Regions from separate parts of the Sporomusa sp. 246TCP1 genome, predicted to be linked through region 2. Evidence: riboswitches for the same ligand, from Rfam matches in the RefSeq annotation. Region 2 holds a riboswitch; each other region holds the start of a gene.

Region 1 (6,380 bases), 2.4 Mb from region 2:
TTCAACATCGCTGCCCATACCTCTGACAGGTTGGCGGCATTGACAGTGGGAGCAGCCTGCTCAGGCTGAATGGGAACAGGTTGAACCGGAACAGGGCGTTTAGCAGATATCTGATGTTCTGTCTCCGGCTGCTGTCCGGGGTGTGGTTGCGAAATTCCCCTGGACTGAAGCGTCTGATTATGTGGCTGAGCAGAAGACGCTAGCGGCTGCCCTGCAGGTCGTATACTCGCTGCCGGATTAGCCGCAGCGGTTATTACCGCTGGCTGGTTAGCCAGTTTGGCCTCAAGCGCAGCAACCCGTTCAAGTAAAGCAGCTACATCACTGCCTGCCGCTCGCCGGCACAGGGTAATTAGTGCCATCTCGACAGCGATGCGCGGCTCAGCTACCCACTTAGTATCATTGGCAGCCTGGTGTAAGACTTCCAGCATATGTACCAGTTCTTGATGACTGAATTTGGCGCTCTGCATGGCAAGCACCGCTTTATCCTCACTATACACCTCAATAGTATCAATATTAGGCGCGGCTTTATACAGCATCAGGCTACGGGCATGCAGAGCCAACTCCAGCAGCAGCTGACGGATATCCTTGCCCAGTTGAATGAGTTCATCAAGCTTCAACAATATGGTATGTGCATCCCGCACGGCAATCGCATCAGTCAGCTGCCACACCCATTCGTGGCCAATCAATCCTAGCAATTGCCGCACATGCTCTGCTGTTATCATCTCATTATCATCTAAGGTGGAACACTGGTCCAAAATACTCAGAGCATCGCGCATACCACCATCCGCTTGTACAGCAATCAGCCGCAACGCTTCCGGGGCAGCCCTAAGGTCACTCTGCTTTGCTATACTGGCTAACCGCTGTTCAATCTCCTTAACACTAATCCGCCGGAAATCATAGCGTTGACAACGCGAATGTATAGTAGCAGGAATTTTATGCGGCTCAGTCGTTGCCAAAACAAAAACCACATGCCCCGGTGGTTCCTCCAAAGTTTTGAGCAGAGCGTTAAATGCCTCTGTTGTCAGCATATGCACTTCATCAATGATATACACCTTATAGCGTCCATCTACAGGCGCAAATTTAACAGTTTCCCTAAGTTCGCGGATCTCATCAATCCCCCGGTTGGAGGCGGCGTCAATCTCAAAGACATCCATTGATGTACCAGTGGTAATTTTATCACAATTGTCACAATGGTTACAAGGGCTGACAGTAGGGCCATTCTGGCAGTTGAGCGCTTTAGCCAAAATTTTGGCGGTACTGGTTTTGCCGGTTCCGCGTGGCCCGGCAAACAAATAAGCATGAGCAATTTTGCCAGTAGTAATCGCATTTTTCAAAGTAATGCTGATATGTTCCTGACCAACCAGATTGTCAAAATCCTGCGGTCGCCATTTCCGATATAAAGCTACATAGGCCATCCCTACACCACCTATCCAGGTAAAACTTCATTTATAACTCTATGCAACATATTAAAATTTGTAGGCTATAACTTATTTATTATTCCACAACGTTAAAATATTTCCCTTTTTAAAGAAAATAATTAATAATAATATTTAGCCTTTCCATCTATCTAGATAACAAAAAAGCAGCCTGCTTATTGGGCTACTTCATGCGGAAATTATGCTTTTGTCTGTCTTATTGCTACATCCTTGTTTCCCACGACGGACCACAGCAGCAACCAGGCACCCTTGCGGCACATAAGAGGGATCACTTAGCGCTGCTTCCTTCCGGACCTGACGCGGTTCATGAGTTCTTATTGCGTAAGACCCGGTACTGCTATAGCCCGTCCTGGAAAACAAAAAGCCGTAGCCGGCTTCAATTCTTAATTTAATATGGCGGAGAGAGAGGGATTCGAACCCTCGGTAGAGTTTCCCCTACACACGCTTTCCAGGCGTGCTCCTTCAACCGCTCGGACATCTCTCCAAGTGCTCTCAACAGAACATTATTATAGCTTATTTGGACATACAATGCAACCGGTAATTGTTAGCATTTTTTACAGTAATGCAGACTACATAAAATGCTACGCGAGAATACTGCTTAATTATAACCAGTACCAAGGGGCTTGTCAAGCTGCTGCCTAGCAAAACTTCAGCAGATCAACGAGTATCATAAAAGTCAATCAATGAATAGTAAAAGGGGGTTGCCTCAAAAATGAGACAACCCCCTTTTACTATTCTTTCAAGTGGTAGGGAACGGTAGTTACAATAACGTTTTCCCTCCAAATAAGGGTATTCCGCAAAAACCAGCCAGTCTGATTATGCAAGAGCCGGTGCCAGGATTTCCGCGTCTCAAACTCAGGGATAATGACTGTGATATAATCATCTGGTCCCTTTTCCCGCTCCTTCTTCTCAATAAAATGCAGGAGTGGCCGCATTAGTAACCGGTAGGGCGAACGAATAACGATTAATTCTATACCCGGATCCCACAGCTTCCACTTTTCAACAACTTTCTTTGTCGTTTCTTCATTATTAGATACATGAACAGCCAAAATATTATCACCAATCATTTTGGCATATTTAATGGTTTCATACACCACGCGCGTTGTTGTCGATACAGGTACAATAACAATATGTTTACCCTCTGGAAAAGTAGCCGCTCCCTTTTCATAGCATTCTTCCGGCAGATGTAGTTGATCGGCTATAGAGTTATAGTGGCCCCGGATGGCTGTAAAGATATAAATCATAATAGGAATAAACAACAAGATAATCCAGGCACCATAGAGAAATTTTGTTACAGTAATAATAAGAACAACCAGACCGGTAGTCGTAGCACCAATGCCATTTAGCAGCGCCCGAACCTGCCATCCTTTACCACGCTCCCGGTTCCAGTGAACGACCATGCTGGATTGAGCAATAGTAAACGAAATAAATACACCAATAGCATACAGCGAAATGAGATGCTCAGTATTTCCCCGAAACACGATAATTAACAACGCAGCCGCGACAGTTAGTAAAATAATACCATTAGAAAATGTCAACCGCTCGCCACGTGTCGCCAAATAACGGGGCATATACCCATCCTTAGCCACAATAGATAACAGCACCGGCAAGCCGTTGTAGGCCGTATTGCCTGCCAGATATAACACCAGCATTGTAGTAATTTGAATATAATAATAGGCAGCCGAACGGCCAAAAATTTCTTCTGCCAATTGCGACATAGCCGTTACCTCAGCTATCGGTAAAATGTGATAATGCATGACAAGGTAGGTAATACCCAGGAACATAAAACCCAGGGTTCCAGCCATCCAGTACGTAGTAATAGCAGCATTACGGGCTTCCGGCTTGCGGAACATGGGAACACTATCTGCAATAGCTTCTACCCCTGTCATTGAACTACAACCATTGGCAAAGGCCCTTAAAATCACAAACAACATCGCCCAATCCAGTTGCTGGCGGGCTAAGGACTCTGGTGGCAGCAGATAGGGAGCAACAGTAACGGACTTCCATATACCTATTACAATTAAAATGATGATACCAAACAAAAAAGCGTAGGTAGGTATTACGAAGGCATTGGAGGATTCCCGAACTCCGCGCAGATTAACTAGCATTAATATGGCAAAAAGAACCAGTACATCAATGATAACTTCCCGCCCCGCCAAGGCAGGAAAAGCCGAAACAATAGCTGCTGTGCCGGCCGAGACACTCACCGCAGCTGTCAGTACATAATCGGCAAAGACTGAGCCAGCTGCCACCAACGCCGGCATCTTGCCCAGATTCTTCTTGGCCACCGTATAGGCCCCGCCACCCTCAGGATTGGCTTTAGCCACCTGCACATAGGATAACACTACAATAGCCAGCAGTGACAGAATACCTATAGCCACAGGCCCCATAAACCCGTAAGCTACCAGGCTGGGAACAGCAACCAACGCAAGCATTATTTGTTCCGGACCATAGGCAACAGATGATAATGCATCTGAGGAAAAAATAGACAATGCCTTCCATTTTGGAAGTTTTTCGTGAGCCAATTCCCGGTTATGAAGTGGCTTGCCGATAAGTAATCGGCGAAGTACGCGCATCATAGTAGCGCCTCCAGTTTCATTATTCATTTTTTTAACACAAAAAAAAGACCTGTCGGTCTTTCGACCCCTGCTTTAGCCTGCGAAGTTAGCTGACGGGTAGGATGACAAGAGAAAAACATCCCTTTTACCTAATTGGCAAAATTAACCCCAAAAAGTGGTTCCTCCGCTTCCAAAATGGAACTCGGCATTATGTTATGTTTAACTAACTGTAATCATACTGCTTTTCTAATCGCACATAAAGTTCGCCTATGCTTCTTTAACGCCTGCTAGATGTCATGGCTACTCACTAAACAATATTGGATTCTTCGCTCACAGTCACGCTTTCTTTTGCGTGTTGTGGCTCGTCATTCCCCAAAAAATTCATGTTTATCGGCTATAAATAGCGACTGGACTGTCATAAAGACGGCCAAGAAAATTACACCAATATACTCTTATAAATAAAGTCCAACCACTTGTTTGAATGAAGTGGTTGGACTTTATTAATAACAATCATTTCCGCAGCTATTAGAACAATGGCATCGCGTTTTCCCCTGCAATTCCTGCCAAATAATTTTGGCTATATAGCCACCCGCAACTAAGCCGAAAATAAATACAATTATCGTATCCATCCCGCTCACGTCTTTTTCCCTAGTAGCCCAGAAGACTTCCTATTTGGTAAACTAAGAACGACATTATCCATGCCAGGGTAGTTGTATATACGGTAGCAAAAATTGGCCATTTCCAGGAATTTGATTCCCGTTTGATAACTGCTAATGCTGCCAGGCACGGTGAATAGATAAGCACAAACACCATCAGAGAATAGGCAATTAATGGGGTAAAGCTGCTATCATTGGCCAGCGCTTGCTGCAACGCAACCGACCCTTCATCGGCTTCACCTACATTATAGATAGTACCCATGGTACTAACCAAAACCTCTTTCGCGGTAAAGGCCGCAATTAAACCAATGCCTGACCGCCAATCAAAGCCCAATGGTCGAATAGCCGGCTCAATAAATTTGCCGAGCTGTCCAGCATAGCTTTGGGCTAATTTTTCCCCAGCCTCTTCTTTCTGGAAGTGTTCAATCTGCTCTTCATTTTCAGTCTTGAGTTCCAGATAACGCATGGCCCACGGATATAACTCAGTGTTAGCTGCTTGTATTTCCTGCAGCTTTGTCTCTTTAGCCGTTGTTAAAGCAACTAATTCAGGACTATCTTCTTCCACCCCTTCGACTTGCTCCTCAAACTCTTCATTAATGGTACTTATATCAGTAATTACTATCTGCAGCGGTGCATGGTCTTCTACAGCAACAATCTTCAGCGGCGCACCAACCTGCTCTGCCACTTGCTGACTAAAACCAGCTTCTGCTTGGGCGATTAACTCTTGATAGTCTTTACTATAATTAACATCACTAGGGTAATTGACCATAAACCAGACCAAAATCGAAACTGCCAGAATAATGGTACCTGCTTTTTTCAAATAGAGCACACTGCGTTCCCACATATGCATGCAAATGGATTGCAATGTAGGTACACGATAAGGAGGCAACTCCATAACGAAGGGTTCTGGCTCGCCTTTGAATAATACGCTGCGAAAAACACGCGCCATAATTACAGCCAAAAATATCCCTAATACGTAAACGGAAAATAACACCGTACCTGCCATACTTTCACTAAAGAAAGCAGCAATCAACAAAGTATATACCGGTAATCTTGCACTGCAACTCATTAGTGGTGTTACCAGAATAGTCACTAGCCGGTCTCGTGGATTCTCTAAGCTCCGGGTACCCATAATGGCAGGCACACTACAGCCAAAACCCAATAATAGCGGAATAAACGATTTACCATGTAGTCCTACAGAGTGCATAACTTTATCCATAATAAAGGCCGCTCTAGCCATATAACCGCTATCTTCCAAAACGGCAATTCCTAAAAACAATAACAATATATTAGGCAAAAATACAATGACGCCGCCAACACCGCCGATGATGCCATCGACAACCAATGACTTGAGATCACCTGCCGGCATATAGAGGCCTGCATAGGCGCCAATGGCCGCTACGCCCTCTTCAAGCCACTCCTGCGGATAAGCTCCGATAGTAAATACCATATTAAATAATAGCCACATAAGTCCTAGGAATACAGGCAAACCTAACAGCCGGTTGGTAAGTACCCTGTCAACCTTGTCAGAAGTCGTTAACCAGCCATCCCGTTTGGAAACAATAACATCCTGACATAGTGAGCCTACAAACTGATACCGTAAATTAGCAATCGCCAGTTCAGGATCAGTCTCAAAGGTAGCCTGCAGGCTCTCTCTAGCAGCAGCGACAACAGTAGTCACCCGCGCTCCCCCGGGCAATGCTTGCACCGTATTTCGGATCTCCGGGTCG
Region 2 (6,380 bases):
ATAAGCTCACCTGACGGAGTTTTCATGAAATAGGCATAATCTAGTGACTGCAACTTACTGAACATATCCTGCCGCAGTTTAGCCAGCATCTTATTGCCGGCTTTTGCCATACTGCATCCATAAAAATAAGAAAATAATCCACGAATGAAGTATAGAATTATGATACCCGCAGTAATCAGATGCAAAAACGCAATATTGCCACTGGTCAGCGCATCGTCAATCAGCAGCTTAACTACCAGCGGCGCCGCCAAGCCCGCTAAACTTGCAACAATAAAACACAGTACCGCTGTTAAAGCTAATAACCAATAGGGTACTATGAACTTTCGCCAATAAAAACTAAACATAATAATATCTCCACTATAATAATGCTTGACTTTACACTTATATTGTCTCAGTTCCTATCGTTAAATACAAGTACCCAGGGGCAATAAAAAAGGAAGGCTGTCATGCCTTCCTTTCTTACTTTACATCACCCGGCGAGCACCGATGTAGCACGAACCCCAGTAACCACTATCTAGACTGTCAATTCTTACACCACTACTAGACGTAGCACTGATAAATCTACTATCACCAATATAGATGCCGACATGAGATGCTCCTGAAGTGTAAGTGCTAAAAAACACCAAGTCCCCAGGCTGAAGACGACCATAAGATACATGCCGCCCAACTTCAAATTGTTCATCAGCCATTCGTGGCAAATAGACGCCGCTCTGAGCAAAAACATAGCGAGTGAAGCCAGAGCAGTCAAAACCATCAGGACTTGTCCCACCAAATACATACGGTACACCTCTGTAACGCATGGAAGTCTGAATGATACGCCTTACCGAAGCAGTAGAGGAATCACGACTGGCTGGAATATCGCGTCCCATCAGAGCACGATAGGTTTGCGCTCCAATCACACCATCTGATTCAAGACCACGCTCTTTTTGGAAAGATTTAACGGCATTAAGCGTTAAGTTTCCAAAATCGCCGTCTGCTGCACCGGCATTAAACCCCAGATTATTAAGCTGAGCTTGAATAGCGGCAACATCATCTCCCTGGTCGCCAACCTCATATGTACCCGCAGCGTGAGCAAAAGCAGCTGTCCCTAAAAAGAGGCATAAAGCGACAATAAACCTGAAAAACTTTTGCAAATAGGTTTCTCCTCTCACTTGCCTCCGAGGTTAGCTGACGGGTTAGGGTTGCAGGCACCCTACTTGAAAAGCTGACGCTTATCAAGTTTCACCCCCTTAATTGGTTCCCCCGTACCAGAGCTGGATTCGGCTTTCTATAATGCTCTAAAACTATTATTCGGCTTAGATTTAGAAATTCCTTCCCAAAAATCGTGTTTTTTTTTACATTTATTAGGTCAAGTTCCTTTTTCGCCAAATGTCGCCTGTTTATCTTTTGCCACTTGCGTGCCGAGCTCAGCCCGCAACCAGTAAAGAGGACGCTGCTTTACTTCTTCAAATATCCGGCCAACATACTCTCCAATAATACCAATTCCCGCCAATTGCAAGCCGCCTAAAAGCAAAATACTGGCGGTAATTGTCGCCCAGCCAGGAACTGCTTCGGCGGTAAAAATTTTAATATAGAGAACATGCAGGGTTAGGCCAATGCTTACAGATCCCAACAGAATCCCGATGTAAAATGCAAAACGAAGTGGTGTTTTAGAATAAGCAGTAATCCCATCAAGGGCAAAATGCAGCATTTTTTTTAAAGAGAACTTAGATTGACCGGCAAACCGTTTGGGAGCAATAAATTCGATGTTCGTTTGACGGTAGCCAATTGCACTAATCATACCACGAATAAATCTGGCGCGTTCCCGAAAACGTCGAAAACTGTCTACAACCTGCTTGTCTAATAATCTAAAATCAGAACCACCCTCGGCAACCTGGACATTCGATAAGGCATTCATCAACTTATAAAACATACCTGAGGTGAAATTTTTAAACCAGGATACTCCTTCGGTATTTTTCCTGACTGTTTGGACAACCTGAAAGCCTTCCTCCCATTTACTAATTAACAACGGTACCATTTCCGGCGGATGTTGCATATCACCATCCATAGTAATTATCGCATCTCCCTGGGCATGGTCCAGGCCACAGGTTAAGGCCACCTGATGACCAAAGTTACGCGCCATAATAAGCGCCCGTACCCGCTTATCACCAGTAGCTAACCGCTCCAAAATAAGCGGCGTGGCATCACTTGAGCCATCATCGACAAAAATAATTTCAAAACAATAGGCCAGTTGTTCCATATGTTTAACAACTTCACTATAGAAATTATCAATATTTTCCTGTTCGTTATATACGGGCACAACAATAGATATCAGTTTATTGATTATATCCATCAACTATGCAAGCCTCCTTGTTACCACTATATTATTGCACTGCTGGCGAATGATTGCAAATACACACGAGAAAAAGTAAGCATAAAACCTGCTTTGCAAATTACAAAGCAGGTTTTATGCTAAAACGATAAGTCTATCGTTATCGCTAACTGTCTTGACGTAAACTGGCAGCGCCATGTAGGTAGACATTCTTAATGTCTTGCTGCCTCAAATCAGTATTCCACAAAATCAATACGCGAACACAAAGTGCCGGCGCATCAGGGCACTCGATTTCTTGCGTCCCGAATAGTGGTACTTGCGTCCAACCAAACTTTCTTGCCCCGGCTGCCGGAAAGGCAGCGTTTAAGTCAGGAGTCGAGCTAAAGATTACGGCCCCAATATCTTCGGTATTCAGCAAGTTTTCCCGTGAGATTGCCGCAAGCAGTTCGGCTACACATTCAAATATTTCTTCACGATTATTAGTTGTAACAGTTGTTGCACCACGAATACCGCGTAATATAATCACCACTCCTCAAGAAAGAATTAAGTAAAATCCCTTATATAATATACGCATAAATTAGCATTTTTCCTGCAAGCTTTGTACATTGTTTTGTAATTAATCCTGTTTTAGCGGTTTATTGCATCGGCAAGAACCACAGACATGGCACCGCCACCAACCGCATTCGGGGCAAACAGTATCTGACTGATTAAGTTCTATGTATTGTCCCTGCTCATACTCCTGCCAGCAAAAAGTGGCTCCTGATACCTTTTTTAACTTCACTGCCCGGGTATCTACCCAAAGCTTCTGGTCAAAAACTATTATTAATAACTCATGACAGCTATTTTCCTGGTTATACCGGTAATCCTCGGCGGGAAATACCTCTGGTTCTTCGCTCAGGGTAAGAATAACATACAGAACACGGTAGTTCAAAGCCCCACCTCCCGCATTTGTAAATTACTATGTGTGCGGAAGACAGTTTATACCCCAGGAATTCAAAACAGTAATCGTTCGTAGTACAGCCTGATCAATAGCCGGTTGCACAACCTGACTCAGTTCAAGACCAATATCAATCACGGCAGGCTGAACGCCCAAAACGACTATCTCTTTTACCGGCTCTCCTAAGAGTTCAAGTGCTGTCAGCACATCCTGAACCCCTAACTCGTGCATAGATACCTTTTGTTTAAAATAGACCTTAACTTCTTCATTGGCAAATTGATAAAACTCGCCAGGCATGCCGCCACCGTTTACCGCATCAATAATCAGCAGGTAATCGACACCGGCAATAAAGCGTAGCAGCTCCATCCCGAGAGTGCCGCCATCAAGAATTTGCACATGTTCCGGGAATGTATAGCGCCGGGTGATTTCTTCAACCACCCGGACACCAAACCCCTCATCTTGCATTAAGATATTGCCAACACCGAGAACAACGATTTTTTCCATAGGTAAAACTCCTACTTTGCCTTGCATTTCCTGGTATCTATCAGATCTCCTGCATCGTCAGGCTCTTCTTCCATATATTTAAGACCCGAAAACATAGCAGATACCTCGCCGCCTTTTTCCGTAAAATCTGCCCTGATGGCCATATAAACATGGACAATGACAAACAGGATGATAAACCAGGCGACAAAATGATGAATCATATGTACCACATATTCATTGACCAGCCAGTTATTAAAAGGGCCAAAGATCTTTGCCAAAAAACGGTTAGGTTCAACCATGTAATACATGGCAAATCCGGTTATGATTTCAATTAAAAACATGAAGTACACCGCCAAATAACCTGACCTGGCTAATGAATTTCTTAAATAGGGCCGGTGTTTGCTGCGCAAAAACATATAGTGCAGCTTAGTATCTATCATCCCGGTCCAATACAGTTTCGTCCAGGGCTTAGGAAGCAGCCTGTCGCCCGGATTAATAATAAAACCATAAATACGCGGGATAAAGGAGATAACAAGGATATACGCAGCGAGAAAATGGATATATCGTATCATCTCCATTGCCATACCATTAGTAACGGCAAAAGTGGGTTCCATCCCCTGTGTCCCCAGGAAAAAGGGGTTACCGATGTACAGTCCGGTAACAAACAGGATAAATACACATATTACCATGACCCAGTGGAAAATTCGCGTCCATGGGCTAAACAAGTAATAGGGTTTCATAGCTCCTTGGCGCATGACCGGTATCCTCCTTTTTCTATAAATACGGGTCTGTGCGAACGACAGTAATTTCCTTACCCTCTTTATCAAACAGATGGGTCGCGCAGGCTAAGCATGGATCAAATGAATGCAGCACCCGTAGTATTTCAAGTGGTTTTTCAGCAATCTTTACTTTGGTTTCAATCATGCTGGCTTCATACGCACCATATCCGGCCTTGCCGTCCCGGGGACAAGCATTCCAGGTAGAAGGAACAATAGCCTGATAGTTGTCAATTTTTCCATTCTTAATTGTTACCCAATGACTAAGACCGCCGCGCGGTGCTTCATGTAGCCCCACACCTTTCGCTTCCTTGGGCCAGGTTGCCGGGTCCCATTTAGCCGAATTAGCCACTGTAGTATCACCGGCTTTAATATTATTTACCAGTTTATCAAAGAAATATTTATTTATATAGGCACTCAGTTGGGCATCCAGTCCGCGGACGGCTGTCCGTCCTACCGTCGTAAGCATCCAGGTTTCCGGTGGTACATTAAGAAGCTTGGACACAGCATCAACTTGCTCGACCATAAGCTTTTCCGCCCAAGTTGGCTGCTGAATAATACCTTGTTTAACCTTAGTATATATAACAATATACTTAGCCAGCGGACCAACCTCCGCCATTTTACCATTCCATTTAGGAGTCTTTATCCAGGAATACTTGCCAGTTTCATCAAGATATTTCCAGTTGGTCTTAGTTCCTTCCTTAGGACCGGTAAATTGTGGGTTGGTAACACCGCTCCAAGGATGAAGATCCTTACCGGCTTCGGGATAATTGTACCAGGAATGTTCAACCCCTTCAGCCAATACATTCGGATCAGTTAAATCTTTGCCCTCCAGCGGATAGAACGAAGCTTTTGCCACACCCTGATTAAAGTTTTCGACAACACCGCTCGAATTGACTAATAAATTTTTAAAATACTCGCCGTTAGCAACACCACTATAGCCTTCTTCCGGATAGTCCCCAAAAGATAATACCCTCTGCCCGGCCAAGCCGCCACCATCTACATAACCTGCCTTAACAAATAAATCGCCAATTACCAGTAAATCAGGAATATAAAAATTATTTACCAGATCTATACCCAGATTAACTGAGGTGTCCACAAGTGCTAGGCGCTCAGTATTGACTGGTGCATTCATATCATTCAGGGAGATAGAGCAAGGCATCCCTCCGACAATATAGTGGGGATGGGGGTTTTTGCCGCCAAAAACGAGATGCGAGTAAACTAACTCCCGCTGACGGTCAAGCATGTTTAAATAATGAGACACTGCCATAAGATGTGCTTCTGGCGGCAATACGTTGTAATCAGGATGATCCCAGTAATGGCCCGCAAAAATGCCAAGTTGTCCACTCTCGACAATGGCCTTGATCTTATTTTGAATTTCTCTAAAATAAGCGGTAGTCGCTTTGGGGAAATCCTTAGGATAGGCATTGGTAGCAAAACTAACAGGGCCTTCAACCTTAAGACTGTATTTTTCCAGCACGGTATTTTGGAGAGCTGCCGCAGCCGCTGGATCGGCCTTGAGCGCCGCAACCGGGCTTACCCAGTCTAACGCATGCAGGTGATAAAAATGGACAATATGGTCATGAATCATTTGGGAAGCAGCAATTATATTACGAATATAGTTGGCGTTTTTGGGGATTTCTATGCCCAATGCATCTTCAACCGCCCGCAAACAACCTAAAGCATGTACGGTTGTGCATACGCCGCAAATCCGTTGGGCAAACAGCCAGGCATCCCTTGGATCGCGGCCCTTCAAGACCAATTCAATCCCCCGCCACGCAGTACCGCTGGATAGCGCATCCTCGACTTTGCCGGTAGCTTCATCTACTTTGATTTCTACCCGCAGATGACCTTCAATACGGTTTATTGGGTC
Region 3 (6,380 bases), 470 kb from region 2:
CGCCTTCGGGACATTTACTATTCGTATAAGTCTTTTTATTATCAAGAGCCGCAATTCTTTGAAATTATGCATTTAGCGACAAATCCTATGGCAGGCATTAATCTTCCCCAACCACTGGCAGAGACGCTGAACGAAAAATCACAGGTACTGATTCAAATTATGGAGGATATCATCCGAGAAGGTATTTCCCGTCATGAGCTACGGCCCATTGCCCCCCGTCAATTGGCTATTTACTTATATTCTGTTGCGGAAGGAGTGTTTTTTTCGAGCCGTTCGGGTATATTGCAGCGATCAGAGGTTAGTCTTGACAAAATGATTGAAACCGCGATTGATTTGATTGGCTTAGGCATGATTGATAAAGTGGGGTTGTCAGAGGAAGCAGAGAAGGCGAAGCCTGCTGGATAGTCTAACGTTGCTTTACTTAAGAACGCTTATATCTAGCCACAGACGGATTCAGCCCATAGGCTTTACCATCTATGGCTTGACTCGCAAGGCTACTTAATAGCACTTGCTGTCTAATCCTGACTTTACCGGCATGCTACGTCCCCCAGCGGCTTTCGCATGAGGTTAGTCGGTTGTCTTACATCGCAACGCAGGAGTTTTGATTTCTGTGAAATATATGTGAAGCGCACAACGTGTGCACGCAAGGAGGATAAATTAATGACAAAAGACATAAGAATAGCTGGGATTATCAGTAGTCCAAAATTTAATGGCAACACCGCTACACTTGTTCGTGAGGCTCTTAAGGGCGCAGAGGATGAAGGCGCAATAATTACAGAAATATTTCTACCCCAATATAGGATTGAACATTGTACTGGCTGTTTTAGATGCTTGGCCGAAGGAAAATGCCACATCACTGACGACTTTGAAACGATACGAAATGTTTTGTGTGATGCCGACGGGATTATTTTAGGTTCGCCAACGCATGCTTTCACTTTCAATTCAATTATGAAGACTCTTTGGGATCGACTAGGATTTTTTGAGTTTTTGACTTGTTCTGTAGCAGGGGGCAAGTATGTCGTCGGAATATCAGCCGCCCTTGGCATGGGGCATAAGAAGACCGCCAAAGAGCTCGCTGGTTTTGCAACAACAGGAGTGTTCAACAGGGGCTATATATCTGGTATTCTTGGAGTTGGACTTGGCGGAAAAGAGGTTGCAAACAATACCGCTACTTTAAAAAAGGCACGTGACTTGGGAAGGAAAATTGTTCGGGATATAACTCGGGGAAAACAGTATCCACTCCAAAATCCTTACAGCAGGCTAATAAAATATTTTATATTGCAGCCTTTATTTCGCAAAATCATTTTGACTGATAAAGAAGATAAAACGAAGGGTGTGTATAGTGAACTAAAGAAAAAAGGATTGATAAAATAGGGATAGGGACTATGGTTTCTTTATTTTACCGCTATTATTTATGTAAGCTATGTGATAGAATAGCCTCGGATTCCACCCATTACACGAGAGGAGTATTTTTATTGAAAAAGAAGGTAGTCGCTATCCTTTTGATGGTTTTTGCAATGCCGCTGTTTTCATCAGCAATGCCCCGGGCAGAAGCCGCAGTGTGGGACAATAAACTAGCTGAAGTCGTTACAGGAACCTCAACTGCTGACCAAATACAAGCGTTACTAAAATTACGTGAGACTCTCAAACAAGATGATAAGCAGGTTTTATGGGGAACACTTGCCAAGACAGCAATCGAGAATACCGGAAAAGCTGATATGGTAAATACTTTAACTGCTTTGTCGCAGCAACTGTCAACCCAAGATCAAGCAGCTGCTAAAGCAAACCTTGTTAAAGCAGTAGAAACGGCTGTGCGCAGCAAAGTAGATGAAACGGTTAAAGAAGCGGTAACTACTCGTCTGGCAGGATACCAGGATGAAGTTGCTCTGCTGTCAACATTACTCAACAGCAATAATAGCCTGACACCTACAGCCGTACAGAATAATAATTCCCTTGCTGGTGCGCCGCAAAACTATAGTAAGCTGATTAACATGACTGCGACAGCTTATGGTCCAGGTTCAATCGATAATGGTAAATGGAATGACCTGACTTATGTAGGCGGTAAGGTTAAGAAAGGGGTAGTAGCCGTAGATCCTGCTGTTATTCCTATGGGAACCAAACTTTGGGTTGAAGGTTACGGTCAAGCTATAGCTGACGATCAAGGCCGTGCGATTAAAGGCAATCGTATTGATTTAGCGTTTAATACCAGACAAGAAGCGCTGGATTATGGGATTCAAAATGTGAAAGTATATGTTCTTAAATAACCGGCTTCGGCCGGCTTTTCTTTGCTCATATCCCTTTGGGTGGCTGCATATATTTGGGAATGAATATGCTATCTACAAGGAGGGGACAAAGTGAATTCCATTTTATCATTTGGATTCAGAAAATCACCGATATTTTATGGTATAGCAATTTTTGCGATTTTGAGTATTGTTTTTAGTATTATTGGCTTTGAGTATATGGATGAACAAGAACTGGCATCAATAGATACCACCAGTCAACCAACCAACGCACCCACAGGCAAAGTGAGTATAGTAATAAATACTCAATCTAAAGTACTTGAAGTTTATAATGATGACCAGATATATAAAAAATACAGGATTGCAGTAGGCAAAAGCAAAACCCCGACGCCGATCGGGGAGTGGAATGTGGTATGGAAAGACTATAATTGGGGAACTGGATTTGGAACACGCTGGATGGGATTAAATGTTCCTTGGGGCACTTATGGCATTCATGGGACAAATAAACCCTGGTCAATAGGTCAATTTGCCAGTCATGGTTGCATTAGACTGCGTAATAAAGATGTTGAAGAATTGTTTGAATGGATTCCGATTGGGACTCCGGTGCGTATTGATGGTCGAAAGGCTATAATTAAAAGAAACCTTAAATATAAAACTTCAGGATCTGATGTTGTTGCCTTACAAATGAAACTCAAAGAACTTGGCTACTTTCAGGGTAGAGCAGATGGCTTGTTTGGCACTATGACTGAAGAAGCTGTTAAGGCTTATCAGGCAGATAAGGGAATTACCACTACCGGTGTAGCTACCAAAGAGTTTTGTGCCGCGTTAGGGATATAGAATTAGTAAGAAATTCTATCAGAATATCAAGAAGTTGACGAAAATAGCAGATAAGTGTAAAATACAACCTAGTACTGGATTTGACCAAACTGATATTCCGGTGTATTCTATGTATAATGCCGAATCCTTATAAGGTACGGGGGACCCAATACACATATAGGGGTGAATCCGCTAACGCGGTAGGGCGTTCTTAAGCTCTTCTCTTTGGCCCGAATCCGACAGCTAACCCCGGAGGCTAATGCTTAAGGTTTTGTGTTTTGCTTTGCAGTGCATGACAGCTAACCTTAGAGGCATACTGAAAAGAGAGGTGATCGATTGGGAAAACTTTTTTTAAAGGTCTTTTTTTTGCTTTCTTTACTGATAGCCGTAAGCATTCCCTCGGTGAGCATGGCTGCGGGACCACAGGAGCAACCCACTATAATGCTCGGGGCACGCGGCGATAATGTGCGGATTGTACAAAAATATTTGGCTGACAGTGGTTTTTATTCAGGAGACATTGACGGTATATTTGGTCCAATTACTGCAAAGGCTGTAAAAGAATTTCAACATAGTTCCTCTCTTAACGTAAATGGTATTGTTGATAAAGAAACCTTTGCCTATTTGGGACGGCTGGCTGGGGTGCCAAGCCGGTATAGCCGTGCCCTTAGTATGAAAGCATCGGCCTACTCTGCGTATGACCCGGGTAATGGCAGCTATACCTATGGCGGAAACCTTTTGCGTAAGGGTTTGGTTGCTGTCGATCCAGCAGTTATTCCTTTAGGAACCCGGCTATATATCCCAGGATATGGCTATGCAATAGCTGACGATATTGGTGGTGCAATAAAGGGCCAGCGTATCGATTTAGCATTTGATAATCGCCGTGAGGCATTGAATTTTGGCGTGCAAAGAGTAACTGTGTATGTAGTTGACGGATAAATTGCAGGTTGCGGCCTGCTTTTTTTGTTTACTGATAGCAGCTAATGTTATTATCCCCCAAGAATATTAAGAAGCATCAAGTACTATACTACTGATAGAATTTGAGAATTTCATGGGGGTTGGTTAGGATTGAATTTTATCTCAAGTGAAATGCTGCCGTTGGTGCTGGCTTTTGTATCTGGGGTGTTAATGGCAGTGCAGGGATCGATTAATAGTGGTTTGAGTAAGGTTATTGGACTGCTCGAGGCTACGTTTGTTGTTCAACTTACGGGAACTATTTTAGTCATGATGCTACTGTTTATCGGTAATCTGGGCAAAGGCAATCTGTCTGCATGGCAGGAGGCACCATGGTATTCCTGGCTAGGAGGTATTCTTGGTGTTGCCATAATCTATTTGGTAGTCGCCAGCATTCCCAGTGTCGGTGTTGCCAATGCCACTACGGCCATTATTGTTGGACAAGTATTAACAGCAATCATAATTGACTACTTGGGGGGATTTGGTCTTGAACGTATGGCTTGCAGTCCCAAGCAGCTAATTGGCTTGGTATTACTCGCAGTTGGTGCTAGACTGCTATTAAAATAGTTTTTTTTATTTTTTTCTTAATTAAGGTGTTAACAAAAAAAAAATTATGCGGTATACTTATCATTAGGATTTTTTGGTAATGTACTAACACAAGGAGGCAAGGCATGGATTTTAACTTTACTCCCGATCAATTGGATATGCAAAAAATGGTAAGAGATTTTGTAGCGAAAGAAATTGCGCCTCACGCTTTAGAAATGGATAAAGAAGGTATAGTTCCCTCTGATTTATGGAAAAAGCTTGATGAGGCAGGCTTACTTAATTTAACTGTACCGGAAGAATATGATGGACCAGGTCTTGATGCACTCTCAATTGCTCTCATCTATGAAGAATTAGGTAAAGGGTGTGCTGGTGTAGCTACAACAACCGCTGCAAATGCTTTAGCTTCCTACCCAGTAGTACTCTTGGGGTCCGAAGAGCAAAAACGCAAAATGTTTAGTGTCATAAATGATGGTAATTTGGCCGCCTTTGCACTAACTGAACCAGGTGCAGGCTCAGATGCCGGAGCAGTTGCAACAACTGCTGTTAAAGACGGGAACGAGTATATACTTAATGGTACAAAATGTTTTATTACCAATGGTGGTATTGCTGAAATATATATTATTTTTGCCAATACTCGCAAAACTGCTGGTATCCGTGGATTGACAGCCTTTATTGTTGACAGGAACACACCAGGCTTCTCTGTTGGCAAGGAAGAAGAAAAGATGGGCATCAGAGCGTCAAATACTTGCGAATTAATTCTGGAAAACGTACGTATTCCTGTGGAAAATAGAATTGGCCGCGAAGGCGAAGGTTTTAAAATTGCGATGAAAACACTGGATGCTGCCCGGCCATTTGTTGGTGCCGTATCTGTTGGGCTAGCACAAGCTGCATTCGAGCTAGCCGTTAAATACTCAAAAGAACGTGTACAATTTGATAAGCCCATTGCCTCATTTCAACTTGTTCAGGCCATGCTGGCCGACATGGCTATGCAAATTGAAGCTGCCCGTTTACTGGTATACAAGGCTTGTTGGTTGAAAGACCAGGGAGTTCCTTATTCCAAAGAATCAGCCATTGCCAAGTGCTTTGCCGCTGACACTGCCATGAAGGTTACGGTTGATGTCGTCCAAGTACTGGGCGGTTATGGCTATTCCAAAGAATATCCGGCAGAAAAATATATGCGTGATGCTAAAATTATGCAAATTTATGAAGGTACCAATCAAATACAGCGACTGGTTATTGCTAATAATATCCTGTACTAATTTATAATTTTGATACTTGACTTTAGTAGTTAACCGTAATATAATACATATGTGTTTAGGGACTATAGCTCAGTTGGTTAGAGTACTACGTTGACATGGTTAGGTTACTATTACCAAGTGACTGAACTATAATATGTTTAGAACGTAAGGGGTAGTCCTTACTACCCCTTATTTTAATTACACATGGGGTTATAGCTCAGTTGGTTAGAGCGCTTCGTTGACATCGAAGAGGTCTGCGGTTCGAGTCCGCCTAACCCCACCAAACCGAAACTTACTTCGCAGTTATACTGCGAAGTTTTTTGCATATTTGTGTTCTTGTAACTCTTTGGGGGGGAGGGAGTCCTATGGGTGAAGCTGGTTCCAATAATTTGAGTGAAGTAGAATATTTGTTTAAGCCGTTCTAAGTGTGTCTTAAATCGTGGTAAGGAAAATCTACTGGCAGGTAAAAAACAATCCTAAATTTCCGTGTTTTCGTATTGGGAGAAAGACTTTAATCCCAAGAGAAATTTTCCGAAAAAGTCCCGTAACTCCCGTAACCCCTCGGCCTTTGCCGGAAAAAGCGTTCCGT

What was found. A riboswitch is a leader RNA that binds a small molecule or an ion and turns the genes downstream of it on or off. The one in region 2 is predicted to bind cyclic di-AMP.
Region 1: it holds a riboswitch for cyclic di-AMP, as region 2 does, so the genes downstream of both, AC1ECB_RS21430 (APC family permease) here and AC1ECB_RS04205 (C40 family peptidase) in region 2, are expected to answer to the same signal.
Region 3: it holds a riboswitch for cyclic di-AMP, as region 2 does, so the genes downstream of both, AC1ECB_RS06685 (peptidoglycan-binding protein) here and AC1ECB_RS04205 (C40 family peptidase) in region 2, are expected to answer to the same signal.

The regions. Positions count from the first base shown of each region.
Region 1 is NZ_CM170492.1:4,535,066-4,541,445, forward strand. It holds gene dnaX (DNA polymerase III subunit gamma/tau) at 1-1,415, opposite strand, end outside; RNA gene ffs (signal recognition particle sRNA small type) at 1,671-1,770, opposite strand; tRNA gene AC1ECB_RS21425 (tRNA-Ser) at 1,831-1,920, opposite strand; gene AC1ECB_RS21430 (APC family permease) at 2,168-4,015, opposite strand; cyclic di-AMP (ydaO/yuaA leader) riboswitch at 4,075-4,212, opposite strand; gene feoB (ferrous iron transport protein B) at 4,643-6,380, opposite strand, start outside.
Region 2 is NZ_CM170492.1:877,412-883,791, reverse strand. It holds gene AC1ECB_RS04210 (ABC transporter ATP-binding protein) at 1-344, opposite strand, end outside; gene AC1ECB_RS04205 (C40 family peptidase) at 465-1,133, opposite strand; cyclic di-AMP (ydaO/yuaA leader) riboswitch at 1,138-1,275, opposite strand; gene AC1ECB_RS04200 (glycosyltransferase family 2 protein) at 1,349-2,332, opposite strand; gene aroH (chorismate mutase) at 2,478-2,837, opposite strand; gene AC1ECB_RS04190 (hypothetical protein) at 2,928-3,242, opposite strand; gene AC1ECB_RS04185 (HyaD/HybD family hydrogenase maturation endopeptidase) at 3,270-3,752, opposite strand; gene cybH (Ni/Fe-hydrogenase, b-type cytochrome subunit) at 3,764-4,486, opposite strand; gene AC1ECB_RS04175 (nickel-dependent hydrogenase large subunit) at 4,506-6,380, opposite strand, start outside.
Region 3 is NZ_CM170492.1:1,345,267-1,351,646, forward strand. It holds gene AC1ECB_RS06665 (TetR/AcrR family transcriptional regulator) at 1-405, shown strand, start outside; gene AC1ECB_RS06670 (flavodoxin family protein) at 661-1,374, shown strand; gene AC1ECB_RS06675 (3D domain-containing protein) at 1,476-2,264, shown strand; gene AC1ECB_RS06680 (L,D-transpeptidase family protein) at 2,355-3,077, shown strand; cyclic di-AMP (ydaO/yuaA leader) riboswitch at 3,185-3,329, shown strand; gene AC1ECB_RS06685 (peptidoglycan-binding protein) at 3,393-3,992, shown strand; gene AC1ECB_RS06690 (DMT family transporter) at 4,122-4,574, shown strand; gene AC1ECB_RS06695 (acyl-CoA dehydrogenase family protein) at 4,679-5,812, shown strand; tRNA gene AC1ECB_RS06700 (tRNA-Val) at 5,998-6,074, shown strand.